One region of the Streptomyces sp. NPDC088554 genome, then DNA from elsewhere that is predicted to be linked to it. Evidence: riboswitches for the same ligand, from Rfam matches in the RefSeq annotation. Region 1 holds a riboswitch; each other region holds the start of a gene.
The links. Region 1 has a riboswitch for cobalamin ahead of ACIP8W_RS07370 (CbtB domain-containing protein). Riboswitches for the same ligand answer to the same signal wherever they lie in the genome.
Positions count from the first base shown of each region.

Region 2: another riboswitch for cobalamin. It lies ahead of ACIP8W_RS06135 (ribonucleoside-diphosphate reductase subunit alpha); the one in region 1 lies ahead of ACIP8W_RS07370 (CbtB domain-containing protein).
Region 3: another riboswitch for cobalamin. It lies ahead of ACIP8W_RS00030 (ABC transporter substrate-binding protein); the one in region 1 lies ahead of ACIP8W_RS07370 (CbtB domain-containing protein).
Region 4: another riboswitch for cobalamin. It lies ahead of ACIP8W_RS12470 (cobalamin biosynthesis protein); the one in region 1 lies ahead of ACIP8W_RS07370 (CbtB domain-containing protein).

Region 1 is NZ_JBIVMF010000005.1:6,791-10,751, reverse strand. Features, by position in the region: gene ACIP8W_RS07385 (NAD(P)H-binding protein) at 1-198, shown strand, start outside; gene ACIP8W_RS07380 (cold-shock protein) at 335-541, shown strand; gene ACIP8W_RS07375 (CbtA family protein) at 705-1,562, opposite strand; gene ACIP8W_RS07370 (CbtB domain-containing protein) at 1,577-1,801, opposite strand; cobalamin riboswitch at 1,839-2,010, opposite strand; gene ACIP8W_RS07365 (GlsB/YeaQ/YmgE family stress response membrane protein) at 2,084-2,347, opposite strand; gene ACIP8W_RS07360 (hypothetical protein) at 2,520-2,852, opposite strand; gene ACIP8W_RS07355 (YnfA family protein) at 2,954-3,307, shown strand; gene ACIP8W_RS07350 (SDR family NAD(P)-dependent oxidoreductase) at 3,472-3,961, shown strand, end outside.
Region 2 is NZ_JBIVMF010000004.1:102,719-106,679, forward strand. Features, by position in the region: gene ACIP8W_RS06125 (carbon starvation CstA family protein) at 1-1,460, shown strand, start outside; gene ACIP8W_RS06130 (YbdD/YjiX family protein) at 1,457-1,663, shown strand; cobalamin riboswitch at 1,816-1,956, shown strand; gene ACIP8W_RS06135 (ribonucleoside-diphosphate reductase subunit alpha) at 2,109-3,961, shown strand, end outside.
Region 3 is NZ_JBIVMF010000001.1:2,263-6,223, forward strand. Features, by position in the region: gene ACIP8W_RS00025 (CocE/NonD family hydrolase) at 1-1,630, opposite strand, end outside; cobalamin riboswitch at 1,853-2,036, shown strand; gene ACIP8W_RS00030 (ABC transporter substrate-binding protein) at 2,075-3,166, shown strand; gene ACIP8W_RS00035 (FecCD family ABC transporter permease) at 3,370-3,961, shown strand, end outside.
Region 4 is NZ_JBIVMF010000008.1:205,246-209,206, forward strand. Features, by position in the region: gene ACIP8W_RS12465 (cobyric acid synthase) at 1-668, opposite strand, end outside; gene ACIP8W_RS12470 (cobalamin biosynthesis protein) at 665-1,684, opposite strand; cobalamin riboswitch at 1,721-1,872, opposite strand; gene ACIP8W_RS12475 (hypothetical protein) at 1,973-2,203, opposite strand; gene ACIP8W_RS12480 (anion permease) at 2,250-3,476, opposite strand; gene ACIP8W_RS12485 (class II aldolase/adducin family protein) at 3,694-3,961, shown strand, end outside.

The DNA.
Region 1 (3,961 bases):
CTGCGGGCCGGTGATCTGGAGCGGACCTCCGTACGACCGCCCCGGCTGACGAACGGAGCGGGCAGAGGCACCTACCGCCACGCCGTCGAAGCGGGCCCGCCCGGCTCCGCCATCGCCCGCGCCGATGTCGCCCGCGCCATGCTGGACTTCGTCCCGGTGGAAACGACCGTCCGCCACGCGGTCGGCGTCAGCGACTGAGGCGTCACTCCTACGGGTGAGGTAGGGGAAAGTCGGCGGGCCTCGCCCCGGCGGGAAGAAATGATCGGGTGTCGGCGCGCCGAAGTCGCGCCGGGGCACTCGATGCCTCAACACATCGATACAAGGGCTGGGACCGATGGCAACAGGCACCGTGAAGTGGTTCAACTCGGAGAAGGGGTACGGCTTCCTCAGCCAGGACTCCGGCGGCCCGGATGTGTTCGTACACTTCTCGGCCATCCAGAGCAACGGCTACCGGACCCTGGAAGAGGACCAGAAGGTCGAGTTCGAGGTCACCCAGGGGCCGAAGGGACCGCAGGCGGAGACGGTCCGCGCGCTCTCCTAAGCGTGTCGCGAACGTACCGCCTGCCCGTTCGGCCTTCAGCCCGTTCTCATCCGCCGCGCGCTGTCCCTCGGACCGCCTCTGTTGGACGACCCGTGGGACAGTGCGCGGTTCCGGAGGGTGTCAGACACACCGACCCGGCAGGATGCCGCCTTTCGACCGGGGCCTAGGACGGGACTACGGACGGCGCCTCGGACGGCGCCTGTGACGACGCCTCGGATGCCGTCCCGCTCGGCTCCGCGCCCGGCTTCCCCTGCTGGAGCAGCCGCTCGGCCAGCACCCCGAAGATCACCCCGAACGCCGTCCACAGCACTGCCTGTACGGCGATCGACGCCAGCCTGAACTCCCAGAGCAGCGCCGCCGGGAACGACTCCGGGACGGCATCGGTGTTGGACGGCAGTACGAGGCAGGCAAGGGCGATGACGACGACATAACCGGCGCCCGCGACGAGCGACGCGTTCCAGTTGCCGATCCGCGGCGCGAGTCGCTTCCCCGCGATGACCGCGATCAGCGCCACCAACACGCTGAGCAGGATCATCAGGAAGTAGAGCGCGGTACGCCTGCCGATGGTGTCCGGACTGCCCACCGCGGGCGGGGCCGCCGGATACTTCAGGAACGGCACCAGGAACACCGTGACGAAGGCCGCCCCGGCGATCATCGTGGCGGTCGCCCTCGGGCCGAACCGGCCGATCCTGCCCAGGCCGACGGCGAAGACCAGCGAGGCGATCCCGCCCACGGCCACCCCGTACACCAGGACACCGGTGGCCAGTCCGAACGTCGACTGGACCGGCCTGCTGACCAGTTCCTCCTCTTCCTCCTCGTCGCCGTGCGCGTGCGCGGCGGACGATTCCTGTCCCTCGGACACTTCCTGGTGCGCGGGAGCGGACCGCGCCTCCTCCTGGGCGATGGACGCCCGTACGGAGGGCTCACCCGCCAAGTAGGCCAGCGCGAACGCGAAGAGCCCGGCCAGCAGCCCCGCGACCATGCCCCGGACCAGGAGATTTCTGACGGTGGATCCATGCATGTGCGTGATCTCCGTCAGTGGCAGGGAAAACCGAGCAGATGACGGCCGTCGTGCACCCACTCATGCACCCCCGCACCGGAGAACACCGATGTCGCGCCCTGTTCGGCGCCGACGAAATAGAGCAGCACCAGCATCAGGGTGCCCACGAACACGGCCCACGGCAGAACCGCGCCCAGGGGAAGCGGAGTTACCGGGGTGCTGACGGGGGAAAGGACCGGGGTCGCTATGGACTGAGCCATGGCACAACCTCCTTGGGGAACTCGCGTCCCATTGAATGGAGCTCGAACGACGGCCATCGGGTCTGACTCACCGGACCCCTTCACGCCGTACGCGCGACGAACCCCCGGTATTACAGTGGCGCGACCGTGCCGGATTCCCACCGGACTTCCGTCTCGCCGTCGTGATTATCGACGTGAAGGTACCGCGAACCGGCAAACAGGCCAAGAGGCACTTCCGGGAACCGCCCAGGCCATGGAGCCGAAGAGCCCCCCGACTCCGAGCCTCCCGCTCACCCCTGGCGCTTATCCTCGGCCCTTCACCCGGTCCAGCGCGGCGACCCCCGCCGCCGCCAGACCGACCTGGATTATCAGCTCGATCCAGTCGAACCCCTTGGTATCGGCCACCCCGAAGCCCGCCGCGACAGCCGTACCGATCAGTGCCGCGACAACGCCGACCGCGATGGTCCACAGCACACCGATGCGCTGACATCCGGGTACCACGAGCCGCCCCAGCACGCCGATGACGACGCCGATCACGATGGCCGTGACAATGCCGGAAATCTCCATGTCCCGTCCCCTCCTCCTCACACACCCGCTACGGACAGTGGTGCATGACCAGACGTCTGCCCGTCGAGAACCCGTTCAGTCCCGAAGTGCGATAGTTCGCCAGTTCGGTTTGGTGGGCCGGGAACAGGGAATCTCGCGGGCGCTTTCACCGCGCGAACGGCTCGGCGTCGCGCTACGGACGGCTCCAGCCCGGGTCCCGCCCGGTCAGCGCCAGCAGCGCGTCGAACGGCTCCGCGTCCTCCGCCACCGGCACGGGCTCCCCGAACACCCCCGTCTTGCGCGCCGTCGGCGCCAGCGTCCGGAACTCCGCCCCGACCGCCCCGACCAGCGTCGCGTCCGGCTCGTACGGCTGCCCGCGGCCCGCGCCAGATCCCACCCGTTCCCACCCGTACACGATCAGCGCGCACGGAGTAGGCGCGGTGGGCTGGTCGTCGGTGACGCCCCTGACAACGGTGACGGTACGTTCGGCCGCCACCCCCAACAGCGTGCCGATCTTGGCGTTCATAGTTCCGACCCCAGGCACCCGCAGCCCGAGCGTTACGCAGCCGTCGTAGGGGTGGCGGTGCGGCAGCCGAGGGCCGAACGCCTTATGCCACGCTGGCAACCATGGTCGTACTGCGCTCCGTCGTTCTCTTCGCCCTCGCCGCCGTTCTCGAAATCGGCGGCGCCTGGCTCGTCTGGCAGGGAGTACGCGGCGACGGCACCGGCGGCGGGGGGCGCGGCTGGATCTGGATCGGGGCCGGGATCATCGCCCTCGGCGCGTACGGCTTCGTCGCCACGCTCCAGCCGGACGGCGAGTTCGGCCGGATCCTCGCCGCGTACGGCGGGGTGTTCGTCGCGGGGTCGATCCTCTGGGGCATGGCCGCCGACGGCTACCGCCCGGATCGCTGGGACATCACGGGAGCGCTGATCTGTCTGGCGGGCATGGCAGTGATCATGTACGCGCCCCGGGACCACTGAGGCGGCCACCGGCCACGGACCCACCGGGCCGTCCGGCCGCCCCGGAAGCCCCCCGGAGGAAGACCACCCGGAAGCCCACCATCCGGTCGGCGCGCCCGCCGCCGTCCGCACCCCGCCTATCCTGGCCGGACAGATCAGCCGATCATATGCGCGAGGAGTACGAAATGACCGCCGCCGGGACCCCCATCGCCGTCATCACCGGAGCGAGCAGCGGCATCGGCGCCGCCACCGCGCGGACACTCGCCGCCGCCGGCTATCACGTCGTCGTCACCGCCCGCCGCGAGGACCGCATCGAGGCGCTCGCCGCGAAGCTCACCGTCGAGGGCCACCGCGCCACCGCGTACGCCCTCGACGTCACCGACCGCGCCGCCGTCGACGCCTTCGCCGGCGCCCTGGACACCCTCGCCGCCGAGACGGCCGAGACGCCCGAGACCGCCGAGACGCCCGGCACGCCCGGCGGCGTGCTCCAGGTGCTCGTCAACAACGCGGGCGGCGCCCTCGGCGCCGACCCGGTCGCCACCGGGAACCCCGAGGACTGGCGCCGGATGTACGAGACGAACGTCCTCGGCACCCTCAACCTCACCCAGGCCCTGCTGCCCGCCCTCACCGCCAGCGGCGACGGCACGGTCGTCGTCCTCTCCTCCACCGCGGGCC
Region 2 (3,961 bases), on a different contig from region 1:
AGTCCTCGTACGCGGACACCTTCACGCTGGAGGCCGGGACCCTGGTCGTCTGGATGGTCGCGTACGGCTTCCTCGCCTCCGTACTCCCGGTGTGGATGCTGCTGGCGCCGCGCGACTATCTGTCGACCTTCATGAAGGTCGGCACGATCGTGCTGCTGGCGCTCGGTGTGGTGATGGTGCTGCCGACCCTGAAGATGGACGCGGTCACCGAGTTCGCGACCGGGCGCAACGGTCCGGTCTTCGCCGGGTCGATGTTCCCGTTCGTCTTCATCACCATCGCGTGCGGCGCGCTCTCCGGCTTCCACTCCCTGATCGCCTCGGGCACCACCCCCAAGATGGTCCAGAAGGAGACCCAGATCCGGCTGATCGGCTACGGCGCGATGCTGACCGAGTCCTTTGTCGCGATCATGGCGATGATCATGGCCTGTGTCATCGACCCGGGTCTGTACTTCGCCGTCAACTCCCCGGCCGGTGTCATCGGCGGTACGGTCGAATCCGCCTCGCAGGCCGTCGCCAACCTCGGCTTCACCATCTCGCCCGACCAACTCGCCCAGGCCGCCAAGGACGTCGAGGAGACGAGCCTGCTGTCACGGACGGGCGGCGCGCCGACCTTCGCGCTCGGCATGTCGGAGATCTTCTCGGCCGTCGTCGGCGGGGCGGGGATGAAGGCGTTCTGGTATCACTTCGCCATCATGTTCGAGGCGCTGTTCATCCTCACCACGGTGGACGCGGGCACCCGGGTCGGCCGCTTCATGCTTCAGGACATGCTCGGCAACGTGTACAAGCCGATGCGGCAGGTCAGCTGGAAGCCGGGCGTCTGGTTCGCCAGCGCGGTCGTCGTCGGCGGCTGGGGCTACTTCCTCTGGGTCGGGGTGCACGACCCGCTGGGCGGCATCAACCAGCTCTTCCCGCTGTTCGGTATCGCCAACCAGCTGCTGGCGGCCGTCGCCCTCGCCGTCTGCACCACCCTGCTCGTCAAGTCGGGCCGGCTGAAATGGGCCTGGGTGACGGCCGTACCGCTCGCCTGGGACGCCGCCGTCACACTCACCGCGAGCTGGCAGAAGATCTTCTCCGCCGATCCGAAGGTGGGATTCTTCACCCAGCGCGATGTGTACCAGGCGGGCATCGACCGGGGCGAGGTCCTGCCCCCCGCCAAGACCATGGACGACATGCAGACCGTGGTGACCAACTCCACGGTGGACGGGGTCCTCACGGCCCTCTTCGCCGTCCTGATCCTCGTCGTCATCGCGGACGCCGGACGCGTCTGTTTCAAGGCGATCCGCGACCCGGAGGGCATCGTCCTGTCGGAGACCCCGCACGTCGAGTCCAGGATCGTCGCCCCGGCCGGGCTCATCCCCACCTCGGAGGAGAAGGCCGAACTGGCGGCGGGCGTGGGCGCGGGAAGCGGCGTCAGTGCGGGAGTGGGGAGAGGTACGGGCTCCGGAAGCGGTACGTCATGACCCCCGCCACCCGGGTCCGGCACACCGCGGGACGGATCCGCTGGTACGTCCGGGAGCTGACCGGCGAGTCGACGTACGACCGTTACGTCGCCCACATCCGCGCCTCCTGCCCGGACGCCCCCGTGATGACCCGCCGCGCCTTCGAGCGCGCCCGGATGGACGCCCGCGAGGCCGACCCCCGGGAGGGCTTCCGCTGCTGCTGAGGGGCGCTCCGGGCCCGTAGGGGCGGGGTGGCCGTCCCGTACGGGAGGCACGACCGGGCCCGTACGGGAGGTGCGGCCGTCCCGTACGGGAGGGAGCTCGCACCCCGGACGAAAGGCGCACGACACAACATCTGGGGGGTGGCGAAAGGCTCGCCCCCCAGATGTATGCTCGTGCTCGCTGTCGACGCAGGGGAATCCGGTGTGAATCCGGAACTGTCCCGCAACGGTGTGCTGTGGTGTGCTTTGTCATGCCTCCGCGAGTCCGGGTACCTGCCGGCAGTGTGTCCGGCTCGACCGATCCGGACGCCCAGACGTCCGGGCCTCGCGGTTGGGCCGGTGGACGCCGCACACACCGTGCTGCCCTGATGTGACGGGCCGTGCCGTGGTGCGCGCGGACCCCGACTCCCCTCCCGAAGGCCCAGAGCCGAGCGAGGGAGAGCACCACGTGACCATCGCGCCAGCGGATCCGGTTCCGGCACTGTCGGAGATCACTCAGGCGACGGCCGACGGCCCCGGGACCGCGTTGCTGCGGACCCTGACGGAGCTGACCGCCGATCTGCCCGACACCGACCCGGGCAGAGTCGCGGCCGCCGCACTGCGGGGCCGTAACGCCCGGTCGGACGAGGCCGAGCTGCGCGAGCTGGCCACCGAGGCGGCGGCGGGCCTGATCTCCGAGGACCCCGCCTACTCCCGGCTCGCCGCCAGGCTGCTGACCCGCACCATCGCGGACGAGGCGGCGACCCAGGGCGCGGTGTCCTTCTCCGGATCCGTCGCGACCGGCCACCGCGAGGGCCTGATCGCGGACCGTACGGCCTCCTTCGTGGCGCTCCACGCTCCCCGGCTCGACCGGCTGATCGACCAGGACGCCGACGACCGCTTCGGTTATTTCGGGCTGCGCACCCTCTACAGCCGCTATCTGCTCCGCCACCCGATCACCCGCCAGGTGATCGAGACCCCCCAGTTCTTCATGCTGCGTGTCGCCTCCGGCCTCGCGGCCGACGAGAGCGCCCACGCGCTGGACGAGGTCTCCGCGCTGTACCGGCTGATGAGCAGGCTGGACTATCTGCCCTCGTCGCCGACGCTCTTCAACTCCGGCACCCGCCACCCGCAGATGTCCTCGTGCTATCTGCTGGACTCCCCGCTGGACGAGCTGGACTCCATCTACGACCGCTACCACCAGGTGGCCCGCCTCTCGAAGCACGCGGGCGGCATCGGGCTCTCGTACTCCCGCATCCGTTCGCGCGGTTCGCTGATCCGGGGGACGAACGGCCACTCCAACGGCATCGTTCCCTTCCTCCGGACGCTGGACTCCTCGGTCGCGGCGGTCAACCAGGGCGGCCGGCGCAAGGGCGCGGCCTGTGTCTACCTGGAGACCTGGCACGCGGACCTGGAGGAGTTCCTCGAACTCCGCGACAACACGGGCGAGGAAGCCCGCCGTACGCACAATCTGAACCTCGCGCACTGGATCCCCGACGAGTTCATGCGCCGGGTCGAGTCGGACGGCGTCTGGTCGCTGTTCTCCCCGGCGGACGTGCCCGAGCTGGTCGACCTGTGGGGCGACGCGTTCGACGCCGCGTACCGCAAGGCCGAGGCCGACGGTCTGGCCCGCAGGACCATCCAGGCCCGCGAGCTGTACGGCCGGATGATGCGCACCCTGGCCCAGACCGGCAACGGCTGGATGACCTTCAAGGACGCGTCGAACCGTACGGCCAACCAGACCGCCGAGCCCGGCCACACCGTCCACTCCTCGAACCTCTGCACCGAGATCCTCGAAGTCACGGACGACGGCGAGACGGCGGTCTGCAACCTGGGCTCGATCAACCTCGGTGCGTTCGTCCTCGCGGACGGCGAGATCGACTGGGAGCGGCTGGACGAGACCGTCCGTACCGCCGTCACCTTCCTCGACCGCGTCGTGGACATCAACTTCTACCCGACCGAGCAGGCCGGCAACTCCAACGCGAGGTGGCGACCGGTCGGCCTCGGCGCGATGGGCCTCCAGGACGTCTTCTTCAAGAAGCGTCTGGCCTTCGACTCCCCCGAGGCCGCCGCGCTCTCCACCCGGATCGCCGAGCGGATCATGCTCGCCGCGTACGAGACCTCCTGCGACCTGGCCGAACGCTCGGGCCCGCTGCCCGCGTGGTCGAAGACCCGTACCGCGCGCGGAGTGCTCCACCCCGACCACTACGGCGTCGAGCTGACCTGGCCCGAGCGCTGGGACGCGCTGCGCGCCCGGGTCGCGGAGACCGGGATGCGCAACTCGCTGCTCCTCGCCATCGCGCCGACCGCGACGATCGCCTC
Region 3 (3,961 bases), on a different contig from region 1:
GGGTGACGCGCAGTTTCTCGCCGGGCTTGAACTGCCAGTGGGCCTGGCCGAGTTGGACGGTGTACTGGGTGGGGGCGCCGGGGGTGACAGGTTTGGCCTTCGACAGGCCGTCCCGGAGCTGGGCCCGCAGGTATCCCGTTTCGATCGGCAGGACGCGGCCGTCCGGGAGGACGGTCTCCAGCTTGCTGACGAAGTACGTGTCCTTCGCGTCGATGGACGCGTTCAGGTGGAGGGTGACCGGGCCCGCGACCGTGGTGTTCCTGGTGAACGCCGGGAGGGTGAAGGTGGCGCGGCTGGTCGCGTAGCGACCGTCCGGCAGGGTGGTGTCCAGCTCGGCTCTGGCCTGGTCCTGGCCGGCGTCGTAGGGCAGCGTTCCGGTGACGCCGACCGAGGGGCCGTCGACCGGGTTGACCTGGTAGTCGAATCCGGTGCGGGCGGGGGCCTTCCTGGCGAGCGCGCCGTCCGCCGTCGGGTACAGGCGGGTGCCGGACGTGGACGTCGAGGGCCATGTGGCGTAGCCGTGCCAGCTGCCCGATGCCTTGGCGGAGGTCGACGCGTAGCTGATCACACGGTCCGGCGGCAGCTTCGCCCCGGGGCGCTTGGCCAGCCAGTGGTCGAACCACTGGAGGATGGTGGAGTACGAGATCGCGTTCTCGGGGTCCACCCAGGAGGCGGCCGGATCCGCCCCGGGGACCTGGAGGAACCCGCCGTGGACCCAGGGGCCGTTCAGCAGCCAGGTCTGCCGGGGCCGCTGCTTGAGGGCGTCGAAGCCGCCGTTCTTGAAGATGTCGAAGTAGCCGCCGATGTGCAGCGCCGGGACGTCGACGTCGGCAAGCTTGTTGGTGGTGACGGCCTGCTTCCAGAACCCGTCGTAGAGCGGGTGCTGCTGGAAGCTGCGGAGTGTGTCCGTGTGGGCCTTCGGGCTGATCACCGGCCCGCCGGTGGCCCACCAGGAGCCGTTGGTCGAGGGCACTCCGCCGGGGTACACCCACTCCGAGTAGATGTCGGTGGGGGAGACGATGGGGATGATGGCGCGCAGATGCGGCGGCTTCAGCGCGGCGGCGCGGTAGGTGGTGATGGAGCCGTAGCTGCTGCCCAACTGCCCCACGTCCCCGGTCGCGCCCGGCTGTCGTGCCAGCCATTCGATCAGGTCGTAGTTGTCGGTGGTTTCCTTGGGCTGGAACCACGAGGGGAAGTCGCCCGTCGAGTATCCCGACCCGCGGACGTCGCAGTTCAGGACGTTGTAGCCGCGTTCGGCCAGATACATGGCCTCCGGATTGGCCGCGAACTTGGTGTAGGGCGTGAAGTCGGACAGCAGGCTCGGATGTCTGCCGCTGTCGGGCTTGCCGTCGCGGCCCGGCCGGAAGAGATGGCAGGCGATGCGGACACCGTCCCGCATCTTCACCCGCACCTGCGAGTGGACGCTTTCGTACTGGGCCGGCCGGTCGTAGCGGAGCCAGTCGCGGATGGCCTGGGGGGCGGGCGAGTCGAGCAGCCCGGGGGTGGTGGCCCCGGGCGCGGCGGAGGCGGTGGAGTGCACCGGTGCCGAGGCGAATCCGGTCAGGGCCAGGGTGGTTGCCAGGGCGGCGGCGATCAGTCCGCTTTTCCGCTGGCGGGGACGACGTGTCACAGCGTCACTCCCTCGTGATCTGTGAGTCGGACTGGGGGGATGGGGGGCACGTACATCGCGGGTACGTAAATGGGTACGTTAGTACCGGGAAATGGGCCGGTCAACGGTCGAGCTCCCTGTGGCGGCGCAGTCCAGGACGCCATGGTGAAAGGTGTGGCTCCCTCGTGTCGCGCGGGAGCCGTACTCGTACCGCGTCCGCCTCGCCAGGCCGGAAATCGACTGTGGTAATTTGCCGGGGCCAGTCGAACCCATGTACGTGGGTCAGGGAATCCGGTGCGAATCCGGAGCTGACGCGCAGCGGTGAGGGTGACGGGCGGGGCATCGGCCACTGGACGCAGCAGTCCGGGAAGGCGCCTCGTCCGGATGATCCCGAGTCCGAAGACCTGCTGGCCCCCTCCGTTCCTGTCCGGGGGCGGGGGAGCACCGTACGAACGGGCTCCGCGGATGGGCCCTCGAACGCAGAGGATCTTTCCCGTGCTGATAGCGCGCCCCTTCCGTAGTACCGCCCTGCTCGCCGCCGGGGCATTGATGCTGACCGCCTGCGGGGGTGGGGGAGCCGCCGAGTCGGGCAAGGACGCGGGCAAGGCCGCCGCCTCCGCCGCCGGGTATCCGCTGACCGTCGAGAACTGCGGGGAGAAGATACGGATCGGGGCCGAGCCCCGCCGGGCCGTGTCGCTCAATCAGGGCACCACCGAGATCATGCTCTCGCTCGGGCTCGCCGACCGGATGGTGGGCACCGCGACCTGGACCGACCCGCTGCCCAAGGCGCTGGTGAAGGCCAACGCCAAGGTGCCCAGGCTGGCCGACAACTACCCCTCCTTCGAGAAGGTCCTCGACACCGAGCCGGACTTCGTCGCCTCCTCCTTCCTGTCCACGCTCGGCAAGGGCGGAGTGGCCACGCGGGCGCAGTTCGCGAAGGTGGGCGTCCCCTCGTACGTATCGCCCGCCGACTGCACCAAGAACGACAAGGTCGTGGGCACGGACGGTGCCCGGTCCACCCCGCTGACCATGGAGATCATCTACCAGGAGGTACGAGATCTGGCCAAGATCTTCGGGGTGGAGAAGCGCGGGGACGAGGTCGTCGCCGGGCTGAAGGCGCGGATGGCCGCCGCCGTGAAGGGCATCGACCCGGCCAAGGCGAAGAAGACCACCTTCCTCTACTGGTTCGCCAACTCCGAGTCGCCCTACATGGCCGGCTGCTGTGGCGCCCCCGGGATCATCACCAACGCGGTCGGCGCGAAGAACATCTTCGACGACACCCATGACGAGTGGCCCCAGATCAACTGGGAGACCGTCGCCGACCGCAACCCCGACTTCCTGGTCATCGGTGACCTCACGCGCAAGGCGCAGACCGCCGAGACCGCCGCGAAGAAGATCGAGTTCCTGGAGACCAACCCGGTCACCAAGAAGATGGACGCGGTCAGGCACAAGCGGTACGTCCTGCTCAGCGGCCAGGCCATGAACCCCACCATCCGTACCGTCGAGGGGGTCGAGAAGGTCGCCGCCGCGCTGCGTGGGTACGCGCCCGCCAAGTGACCGGGGCCCAGGCGGCCGAGGACCGTCCGGCCGGAGTCCAGGAGTCCGAGGCTCGGGCGACGGAGAGTCCGGCCGGGACCCGTACGGCCGGGACCCGTACGGCCGGGACCCGTACGGCCGGGACCCGTACGGCCGGGACCCGTACGGCCGGGACCCGTACGGCCGGGGCTCGGGAGGCCGAGGACCGTACGGCCGGGGCGGGTGTGGCCGGGGTCCGGGTGGCCCGGGGGCTGCTGCTCTGGGGCGGCGGCCTCGCCGCGCTCATCGGGTCCGTCGCCGTCGCGATCACCATCGGCCCCGCCAGCATCGGCGTCGGTGACGTCTGGTCCGTCGTCGCGGCCCATCTGGGCTGGGGCGGGTCGGCCGTCGAGGCGGGTGTCACCCCGATCCGTGACGGCATCGTGTGGAACCTGCGGCTGCCGCGCACCCTGCTCGCCGCCGTCTGCGGCGCCGGGCTCGCGGTGTGCGGTGTGGTCATGCAGTCCCTGCTGCGCAACCCGCTCGCCGACCCCTTCGTCCTCGGCGTCTCGTCCGGGGCCTCGACCGGCGCGGTGCTGGTGGTCGTCCTCGGGATCGGCGGCGGCGCGCTGTCGATCTCGGGCGGGGCGTTCCTGGGAGCGCTGCTGTCGTTCGCGATGGTGCTGCTGCTCAGCCACATACTCGGCGGGACGACGGACCGCGTCGTGCTCTCCGGGGTCGCGGCGATGCAGCTCTTCTCCGCGCTGACCTCGTTCGTGGTGATCACGTCGGCCGACGCCGAGACCACGCGCGGGGTGCTGTTCTGGCTGCTCGGCT
Region 4 (3,961 bases), on a different contig from region 1:
CCCGGTTCCAGCAGGGTGACATCGCCCCGGAACTTATTGACCAGATAGCCCGCGATCAGCTCCTGGTCCCCGGGCGAGAGCAGCGCGGTCGTCCCGAAGAACGAGGCGAAGACCCCGCCCCTGTCGATGTCCCCGACCACCACCACCGGCAGCCGCGCGGCCCGCGCGATGCCCATGTTCACCAGGTCCGTACGGCGCAGGTTGATCTCGGCGGGGCTGCCCGCGCCCTCGCAGATCACCGCGTCATGGGTGGCCCGCAGCTCCTCCAGGCACTCCAGCACCGTCCCGAACAGCGCCTCGCGTCTGCCCCCGTGCAGCGCCGTCCCGGGGGACGCCCCCCCAGACCTTCCGTAGAAACCGGTGGCGCTCAGCTCGCCCACCGGCCGCCCCAGCAGCACGACCTGGCTGGTGCGGTCGCTGCCGGGCTTGAGCAGGACGGGGTTCATCAGCGCGGTCGGCTCCACCCGGGCGGCCTGCGCCTGCATGGCCTGGGCCCGGCCGATCTCGGCGCCCTCCCGGGTCACGAACGAGTTCAGCGACATGTTCTGGCCCTTGAAGGGCGCGACCTTCACACCCTTGCGCGCCAGCCACCGGCAGATCCCGGCCGTGACGACGCTCTTGCCCGCGTCCGAAGTGGTCCCCGCCACCAGCAGCCCGCCGCCGCTCATCGGCCTCCCCGTTCCCTTGCCGTCGCCGCACCGCGCCGACGGATCAGTCCGTATGCCGCGCGCCCGGTGACACAGGCCGCGAGTGCGAGCGCGCCGACCCGGTGCGAGAGCCGGACCGCCCGCTCGATGTCCGCGACCTCGACGGGCCGCCCCTCGCCGTTGAGCACGGGACGGTGTTCGACCCGGCCGCCGTACGCGAGCGTCCCGCCGAGCCGTACGCCCAGTGCCCCGGCGAACGACGTCTCGACCGGGCCCGCGTTGGGGCTCGGGTGCAGCGCCGCGTCCTGCCGTACCGCCCGCAGCGAGCCGCGCGGATCGCCGCCCGCGAGCGCCGCCAGCGCGGCGGTCAGCCGGGCGCCCGGCCAGCCCGCGACGTCGTCGAGCCGGGCCGAGGCCCAGCCGAACCGGAGGTACCTGGGCGACCGGTGCCCGACCATCGCGTCCAGCGTGTTCACCGCCCGGAACCCGACCAGCCCGGGGACGCCCGCGACCGCGCCCCACACCAGCGCGCCCACGACGGCGTCGGAGGTGTTCTCGGCGACGGACTCCACCACGGCCCGCGCCATCTGCGGCTCGTCCAGCGCCTGTGGATCGCGCCCGCACAGCCGGGGCAGCAGCTCCCTGGCCAGTTCGAGGTCGTCGGCGCGGAGCGCGGCGCCGACGGCCCGCGCCTCCCGCCCCAGCGAGGTGCCCCCGACCACGGCCCAGGTGGCGGCGGCGGTGAGCGTCAGGGAGAGGGCGCGATGGTCCCGTACGGCCCGGGAGGCCAGCGCGGCGGCGCCCGCGGCGCCCGCGACACAGACGGCGGTGTGCAGCGCGCCCCAGCCCCGGTGGTCGTGCCACAGGGTCCGTTCGACGGCGCCCGCCGCCCGGCCGAAGGCGGCCACCGGATGTCCGCGGCGTGGATCGGCGAACAGCCGGTCGGCCAGCAGCCCGAAGGCGGCGCCGTACGCGAAGATCTGCTCCGTCGCGGGCCGGCCGGGGCCGCTCGCGGCGGCGGAACCGCAGCCAGGCATGGCGAAATGTCCTCACTCAGGGTCCGCGCCCCGGCTCGACGTACACGCGGCGGCGAAGAGTTCCTGGCTCCCGGAGACCCGGGTGACGGGTGCTCGCGGTGACAGTGGCGGGACCGCGCCGGATTCGCACCGGCTTCCTCTTCTGCCGCCGTAAATGGCCCCGGAAGTCCACCACGCTGCGCAAACAGCCGTCAACTCGCCCTTGACCCGATGACGGGGTGACCCCGCGCACAGAACACCGCCGCCCCCCGGGAACACCGGGAGACGGCGGGAGGCGAGGGGGTGCCGTCAGGCGACGATCAGGTAGATCCCGTACGCCACGGCCGCCACGCAGAGCGCGAAGCAGGCGTACGCGCCGACACGGGTGGCCGCCACGGTCGCGCCACCGGTGCCCTGTGCCGCGGCGGACTCCTGCTTGGCGAGGCCCACGATGCCCAGGGTGAAGAGGCCCACGAGCGCGACGGTGGCCACCAGGCTGACGCCGAAGACGGAGCCGAGTGCTGCCCAGTCGATTTTCATTGGAGTGTCTTCCTTGTGTCTCTGCCGAGTGTCTCTGCCGACGTTTTCAGACCGCGGGGGTGCGTACCGGCTCGGAGGCGGGGCCGCCGGTGGTGGCGACGGAGGCCGGGATGGTGGCCGAGAGCGTGACGGCGCCCACCGGCTCGGGGGCCTCGGAGCCCGCCCCGGTGGTCTCCTCCTCGGTGACGTTGGTGTGGTCGACCGGGCGGCGGCGCGAGACGAGGTAGATCGCCCCGGAGCCCACCACGAGCAGGATGGCGACGGCCGTGACGCCCCAGGTGCCCTGACCGGTCAGGAACTCGGCCGCGGCGGCCACCAGCCCGGCGGCGGGCAGGGTCAGCCCCCAGGCGATGAACATCCGGCTGGCGGTGGACCAGCGGACCGTACCGCCCTTGCGGCCGAGACCCGCGCCCATCACCGCGCCGGAGCACGACTGGGTGGTGGAGAGCGAGAAGCCCAGGTGCGAGGAGGCCAGGATGACGGTCGCGGCGCTGGTCTGGGCGGCGAAGCCCTGCTGCGGCTGGAGATCGGTGAGGCCGGTGCCCATGGTGCGGATGATGCGCCAGCCACCGAGGTAGGTGCCGAGCGCGATGGCGACACCGGCGGAGACGATGACCCACACCGGCGGGTTCGAGCCGGGGACGAGGACGCCGCCGGTGACCAGGGCGAGGGTGATGACGCCCATGGTCTTCTGCGCGTCGTTGGTGCCGTGGGCGAGGGAGACCAGACCGGCGGAGGCGATCTGTCCGACGCGGTAGCCCTTGGCGGTCGCCTTCCCGTCCGTACCACGGCCGATGCGGTACGTCAGCTTCGTGGCCAGCAGCGCCGCGAGACCCGCGACGACCGGGGCGGCGAGCGCCGGGATGAGGATCTTGGTGATGACGACGCCGCCGTTGACCCCGGAGGTGCCGACGGACATCAGGGTGGCGCCGATGAGGCCGCCGAAGAGGGCGTGCGAGGAGCTGGACGGCAGTCCGACCAGCCAGGTCAGCAGGTTCCAGAGGATGGCGCCGACCAGCGCCGCGAAGATCACTTCGGTTTTGATGCCCTGCTCGTTGATCAGCCCGCCGGAGATCGTCCTGGCGACCTCCACGGACAGGAACGCGCCGACGAGATTCAGCACCGCGGACATGGTCACCGCGGCCTTCGGCTTCATGGCACCGGTCGAGATGGTCGTCGCCATCGCGTTCGCGGTGTCGTGGAAACCGTTCGTGAAATCGAACACGAGGGCTGTCACGATGACGATCGCGAGCAGCAACGTGATGTGTTCCATTTGACCTGTCCCAGGCAATCGTCGACGTCGGTGGCTCGGTGAACGTAAGGAGTCAGGGTGAACGGAAGATGAACTGGACGGGTCTTCGCGGTGCCCCTCCGTCGATGGGGTGGCGCACGACCCTTCCAGGACAAGGGAAGGGGGGCTCCGGAAGAGATCGAAAAAGTCAACTGGCTTTGCCCTGCGAGGAGTTGACGCCAAATGACAGGATCGTCGTATGACTGATCGTCCGACCGGCGCCCCGGCCGATTCCCCGCCCGATGACCCGACCGGCGACCCGCCCGGTGTCCCCACCGGCCGGCCGCTGCCGGACGGGGTGGCGCGGGCCTGGCGGGAGCTGGTGGACACGGCCCGCAGGACGGCCTCCGAGGGCCTGGTCGTCGGCACCTCGGGCAATGTCTCGGTCCGGGTCGGCGAGCTGGTCCTCGTCACCCCGAGCGGGGTGCCCTACGACCGGCTGGCCCCGGCGGACGTGGTCGCCGTCG